Regions from separate parts of the Paraburkholderia sp. BR13444 genome, predicted to be linked through region 2. Evidence: predicted binding sites of a transcription regulator. Region 2 holds the regulator's gene; the other holds the start of a gene.
What was found. The regulator HrcA, encoded in region 2, represses chaperone genes, less so after heat shock. The targets are predictions, from matches to a motif close to TTAGCACTCNNNNNNNNNGAGTGCTAA.
Positions count from the first base shown of each region.

Region 1: the regulator HrcA is predicted to act here: its motif matches at 1,508-1,534, upstream of rpoH (RNA polymerase sigma factor RpoH).

Region 1 is NZ_JBFPKM010000008.1:184,949-188,338, forward strand. It holds gene cydP (cytochrome oxidase putative small subunit CydP) at 1-94, opposite strand, end outside; gene rpoH (RNA polymerase sigma factor RpoH) at 511-1,446, opposite strand; gene AB3X95_RS23110 (acyloxyacyl hydrolase) at 1,800-2,363, shown strand; gene AB3X95_RS23115 (nuclear transport factor 2 family protein) at 2,405-2,788, shown strand; partial or broken gene AB3X95_RS23120 (2-isopropylmalate synthase) at 2,983-3,390, opposite strand, start outside.
Region 2 is NZ_JBFPKM010000008.1:363,000-366,389, reverse strand. It holds gene AB3X95_RS23895 (RNA-binding S4 domain-containing protein) at 1-87, opposite strand, end outside; gene hemH (ferrochelatase) at 96-1,166, opposite strand; gene hrcA (heat-inducible transcriptional repressor HrcA) at 1,348-2,367, opposite strand; gene AB3X95_RS23880 (NAD kinase) at 2,578-3,390, shown strand, end outside.

The DNA of each region.
Region 1 (3,390 bases), 180 kb from region 2:
TATCGCGCGCCAGGGTTGGACCGCGCACCCACCTGGTGAACCCGCCGCGCAAGCGCGACCGGACAGTGCTGCTGCGATTGAGGGCTAGGGTCATGATCGGTCGAAAGACGACTTCACGCCGGAGAGTCCGGCCGGATCCAGACCGCCCTTGCCGTCAGGCTGTCTGGCGAATGCATGCCGACAGTAGGAGGGAGAACCTCGCGCGCTCAGGGTTAGCCATGCGGCATCACGTCGCGAAACTTGCCGCGTCTGTGCAGTATTGCTACCGGACTCGCGATACGTCAAGAAAGGCTTACCGGGCTCGACAGGCCGGCTTGGGGACAGGCCTACGCGAATGCGCTGCGGCCGGGAGACGCACGAATGGACGAAAGGAATGAAAAAGCCCCGCCGTCTTGCGAGGGCGGGGCTTGAGCGCGATGGTCGCTAAATAGTACGCGACCGGTTACCGTGTGTCGCTTTTACCCACGTCGTCGGCGGGACACAATTGACGCGCGCATGGCTTCGACGTTTTTACGCGTATTCGGTCAGTGCGCCGCGCATCTTCTTCATCGCGCTGGCTTCGATCTGGCGGATACGTTCGGCCGACACGCCGAACTCGTCGGCCAGCTCGTGCAACGTGGAGCCGCCCGAGCCGTCGTCGGCCACCTTCAGCCAGCGCGCTTCGATGATGCGGCGGCTGCGCGGATCGAGCGCGTCGAGCGCGCTTGCGATGCCGTCGCTTTGCAGCCGGTCGCGCTGACGCGAAGCCAGCACGGCGGTCGGCTCGCTATGCGAGTCGGCCAGATAGGCGATCGGCGCGTACGACTCTTCACCGTCTTCGACCTGACCTTCGAGCGCGATATCGCCGCCCGACAGACGCGTTTCCATCTCCGCGACCTCTTCGCGCTTCACGTTCAGTTCCTTCGCGAGACCTTCGATCTCGTCCGGCGTGAACGCGCCGAGGCCCTGCTTGTGGCTGCGCAGGTTGAAGAACAGCTTGCGCTGCGCCTTCGTGGTGGCGACCTTCACCATGCGCCAGTTGCGCAGGATGTATTCGTGGATCTCGGCCTTGATCCAGTGCATCGCGTACGACACGAGGCGCACGTTTTGCTCGGGGTCGAAGCGCTTGACCGCCTTCATCAGGCCGATGTTGCCTTCCTGGATCAGGTCGGCGTGCGGCAACCCGTAACCGAGGTAGTTACGCGCGATCGACACGACGAGCCGCAGGTGCGACAGCACGAGGCGGCGCGCCGCCTCCAGATTGTCATGTTCGCGCAATTCAATGGCGAACTGGCGTTCTTCCGCCGGCGTCAGCATCGGAATCCGGTTGACCGCCTGAATATAGGCGTCGATGTTGCCCAGTTGACCGGACAGCAGCGAGGAATGCGAGAGCGCCAGTGCACCTGCCGGAGCGGCCTTAGCCGACGACGGGCTCAAAGTACTCGGAAGGGTCATTGCATGGCTCACGTGTGAAGCTCCTTTGGAATCAGACAATAGCGTACTCAGTAAACGACTCCAGCGATGGATGTTAGCACTCAGATCTGCCGAGTGCTAATACTTAGATGTCGCAGGGGTATCCAAGTTCCGGAAAATCCTATGGAGTCTTGAGTTCTGATAGTCATCATACGCTCTATTTGCACTGTGCGTTGAACCTGTACAAATTACCGTTCGAGGCGGCTGCCGCCTCATGATCGACTGACATCGTTCTGTTCTAAAGTGAATAATTGCTGTTTGGGCGCATAACCTGGAACATACTTGCCCCTAAATCGTGCTCGGAACAAAGGGGGCGCTCGCTTAATAGTCACCAGGATGGGGGCTGAATGAACAACAAGAACCTTGTGATCCGTGGACTTACTCTAAAAAGTGCGTTGGCCGTTCTGCTGCTGGGTGCGGCGGGCGCGTCCCGGGCTGACCAGTTCGGCGTGCAGGTGGCCGCCGGCGTCGGTGATCGTCACGTCAAGAGGCTCGATCTCGGCGTGGTCTGGGACCCCAACCTCACCTGGTGGCAGATCGGCGACTGGCATTTCGCGCTGATCGGCGAGGCGCACGTCGCGTGGTGGCACACCAATGAAGGAAACGTTCACGACAACATCGGCGAGATCGGTGTGACGCCGGTGATCCGCTTCGTCAAGTCGTCGGGCTTGGTGCGGCCATTCATCGAGGTGGGTGCCGGCGTCGGGCTGCTGACCAGCCCGCGCATTTCTTCCGACTTCACGTTGGGCACCGCGTTCCAGTTCTCCGAGATGGCGGGCGTCGGGCTGCGGTTCGGCGCTCATCAGCAGTATGTCGCCGGCTACCGCTTCCAGCATGTTTCCAATGGCGGTATCAAAGAGCCGAATCCTGGTATAAATTTCAGCCAGCTATATTTGCAATATCACTTCTGACCGTGGCCCCTTGCGGCTCGCGGTGTTCCAGGGGCTCTGCAATGGCGGCAAAGATGATCGAAGCGATTCGCGGGCTCGAGCGAGAGCGATTTCGCGCGATGGTCGACGGCGATGGGCAGTCGCTCGACACGCTGCTCGCTGACAACGTGAGCTACGTTCATACGAACGGCAAGCGCGAGACGAAGCGACAGTTCATCGACGGGATCACCGCGGGGCGCCGTCGTTATCGGCAAATCGAGGTGCAGTCGCAAGACGTCCTGCCGGCCGGGCGCGAGACCTACGTGGTCACGGGCCGCGCGCTGATCGAGATGGAAGCGAACAACGGCGCGCTGCTGTTCCCGATTGCGTACACCGCGATTCACACACACGAAGACGGCCAGTGGCGGCTGATCGCATGGCAGGCGACGCGTTGCGCGCTGGAGTGAGATTTTCATCGCGCGGGCGCGCCTTGCGAGCGCGCCCGTCCCGGCAGCCGAATGCGGCGGGGTGCGCACTCCGCCGCCGCAAGCTCAAGTCGGATTTACGCGGTTGCGCAATCCTCAGCTTTATCGCGGCTGTTTGCGCCGTATTCATCGCGCTCGGCATCCGCGTCGCGCGCCGCGCGTGAGCCGCGCATCGCCACTTCTCCCGCATACGGATGCCGCGCGGCCACTGGAAGCCGCGTGCAGCGCTCCGCCACGCGCCGGATCGCCGCTAGATCCGAGAAATCCAGACCGCTGTCGATACCCATCGCGTCGAGGTTCACCGCGAGCGTGACGAGGTCGACGTTGCCGGTGCGTTCGCCATTGCCGAACAGACAGCCTTCGATGCGATCGGCGCCCGCCAGCAGCGCGAGCTGTGCCGCGGCCACGGCGGTGCCGCGATCGTTGTGCGGATGCACCGACAGCACGATGCTGTCGCGGTAGCCGAGGTTGCGGTGCATCCATTCGATCTGGTCGGCGAATACGTTCGGCGTGGCCGCTTCGACGCTTGCCGGCAGGTTGACGATCATCTTGTGATTGCGCGTCGGCCGCCACGTTTGCGCGAC
Region 2 (3,390 bases):
CGAACGCGTCTTGAAGAAACGCGCGGCCCACAGCCATTTGTCGATGCGCAGTTTCGCGCCCGGTTCGGTTGAAATGCGGTAGTTCATCTGCGTATTCAAGCTCCTGTCGTGTGCGGCACCGGCACCGCCTGCACCGGCCAGCCCTGCAGATGCTGCGCGACGATTTCGCCGAGCGCTGCAACCCACGGCTGAGACGCGTTCAGACAGGGGATCCGGTGAAACTCCTTGCCACCCGCCTGCAGAAATTCGTCGCGCACTTCCATGCCGATTTCCTCGATCGTTTCGAGGCAGTCGGCGGTGAAACCCGGACAAAACACGTCAGCACGCCGCACGCCTGCCGCGCCGAGTTCCTTCAACGTCGGCGCCGTGTAGGGCTGCAGCCATTCGGCCTTGCCAAAGCGCGACTGGAACGTGATGCGGCATTCGACCGACGTCAACTCCAGCGCCTGCATCAGCAGCGCGCCGGTCTGCTGGCATTGCTCGTGATACGGGTCGCCGAGGTCGAGCGTGCGCTTGGGCACTCCGTGGAAACTCAGCACGAGCTTGTCGCCCGCCGCGAAATCAGGGCGGCCGTGCAGATGCCAGTGATGACGCACCTGCGCGGCGAGCGCCGCGATATACGCCGGGTGATCGGCGTACTGGCGAACCGTGCGGATTTCCGGCTGGTTGCGCATGCGCTTGAGCGCGGAAAAGGCTTCGTCGAACGCGGTCGCGGTGGTCGACGCCGAATACTGCGGATACATCGGCATCAGCAGCACGCGCTCGGTGCCGGCGAGCTTCAGCTGGTTCAGCATTGCCGGAATGCCGGGCGTGCCGTAGCGCATCGCGTAGTCGACCAGCACCGTGTAGTCGTTGACTTGCAGCAGATGGCGCAAGCCCTCGACCTGCTTTTCAGTGTGCACGCGCAGCGGCGAGCCCTCAGGCATCCACACCGCCGCGTACTTCTTCGCCGAGCTGCGGCCGCGAAACGGCAAGATCAGCAGACGCAGAATCAGCTGCCACAGCAGCGCGGGAATTTCGACCACGCGAGGATCGGACAAGAACTGCGCGAGATAGCGGCGCACCGCGCGCGGCGTCGGCGCATCTGGCGTGCCGAGGTTGATCAGCAACACGGCGACGCGATGCGACGTGGCGTTCTGTGATGGCCGCTCGAGGTCGAAGCGCATAGGCAGCAGAAGTCACCGCTTCACGCGGCGAGTCGATTCAATGGAGATTCATTATAGCGGCGCGGGTTCGGCCCGGCGCCGCGGGGCCCTGGCCATTCGGACGATTGGCAGACGCCGCCCGTTCGCGCATCATGGCCGGCACGGGCTGCGATGACGGCGGCGCCGCCGCCGAGCGCGAGGACTACTGCTGGCTAAGCGTCATGGACAACAGCCGCGCGGTGATGTCCACGATCGGAATCACGCGGTTGTAGGCCATGCGGGTCGGTCCGATCACACCGAGCGTGCCGACGATCTTGCCGTTCACCTCGTACGGCGCGGTGACGACGCTCATTTCCTCGATCGGCACCAGCGTCGATTCGCCGCCAATGAAAATTTGTACACCCGCCGCGTGACTCGAGACGTCGAGCAACTGAAGGAGGCTGGTCTTCTGGTCGAACACATCGAACAGCTTGCGCAGGCGCGCCATGTCCGACGAAAGATCGGCGACTTCGAGCAGATTGCGCTCGCCGGAGATAAGCACGGTCTCGCCGGTATCGGATTCGTCGGTGCTCGCGGTAACGGCCGCGTGCATCAACGAGGTCATGTCGCCGCGCAGCTCGTCGATTTCCTCGCGCAGGCGGCGGCGCACTTCGTCGAACGAGAGGCCCGCGAAGTGCGCGTTGATGTAATTGGAGGCTTCCACCAGCTGCGAAGGCGAAAAGTCGCGCTGGGTGGCGAGAATGCGGTTCTGCACGTCGCCTTCGGGCGTCACGATGATCAGCAGAATGCGCTTGTCGGACAGGCGCATGAATTCGATCTGCTTGAATACGTGGCTGCGGCGCGGTGTGAGCACCACGCCGGCGAACTGCGACAGGTTGGACAGCACGCTCGCCGCCGCGGCGACGATCTTCTGCGGCTCGCCCACCTGCAGCGTGGTTTTGACCGCGCGCATCACCGCTTCTTCGTCGGCGGCGGACTCGACCGTCAACATCGTGTCGACGAACAGACGGTAGCCGCGTGGCGTCGGAATGCGCCCCGCCGACGTGTGCGGACTGATCACGAGCCCCAGATCCTCGAGGTCCGACATCACGTTGCGGATCGTGGCCGGGCTCAGCTCGAGGCCCGAGTAACGTGACAGCGTGCGCGAGCCGACCGGCTGACCTTCGGCGATGTAGCGCTCGATCAGCGTTTTGAGGAGGGTTTGTGCGCGAGGATCTAGCATGAGGAAAAATTTTAGCTCAATGGCATCGCAGCCGCGAGCGCCCGCGGCGCCCGCTCCCGGCAAATGCGGCGCCGTCAGCGGGCGCGCATGTCATCGGGTCTTCACCATTCTAACGATAATCGCGACATGCGCAGACGCCCCGCGTGCGTCGGCCCGCTACCGGGTTGGCCTGCGGTTCTTTTCAGGCCCTACCTATGGTGTAATGCCGGCATGCAAGTGACCAGCCAGTTCAAGACCGTCGCGCTCGTCGGGCGCAGCAATACGCCAGGCATCGGCGAGCCGCTGACCGCGCTCGCCGCGTGCATCGCGAAGCTCGGCCTCGAAGTCGTGTTCGAAGCCGACACCGCCGCCGAAATCGGCGTAACCGACTATCCGGCGCTGCGTCCCGCCGAGATCGGCGCGCGCGCCGACGTCGCCGTGGTGCTCGGCGGCGACGGCACGATGCTCGGCATCGGTCGCCAGCTCGCGCCATATCGCACGCCCTTGATCGGCATCAACCACGGACGGCTCGGCTTCATCACCGACATTCCAATCTCCGACATGCGCGAGATCGTGCCGCAAATGCTGTCCGGCAATTTCGAGCGCGAGGAGCGCGTGCTGCTCGAAGCGCGCATCGTGCGCGACGGCACGTCGATTTATCACGCGCTCGCGTTCAACGACGTGGTGGTCAACCGTAGCGGTTTTTCGGGCATGGCGGAGCTGCGCGTGTCGGTCGACGGCCGCTTCATGTACAACCAGCGCTCGGACGGCCTGATCGTCGCGACGCCGACCGGCTCGACTGCGTACGCGCTGTCGTCGCAGGGGCCGATCCTGCATCCCCAATTGCAGGGCTTCGTGCTCGTGCCGATCGCGCCGCACGCGCTGTCGAACCGGCCGATCGTGCTGCCGGACGACTCGAAGGTCAGCATCCAGATCGTTTCCGGGCGCGAAGTGAACGTCAATTTCGACATGCAGTCGTTCACGTCGCTGGAGCTCGGCGACACGATCGAGGTGCGCCGTTCGCGTCACACGGTGCCAATGCTG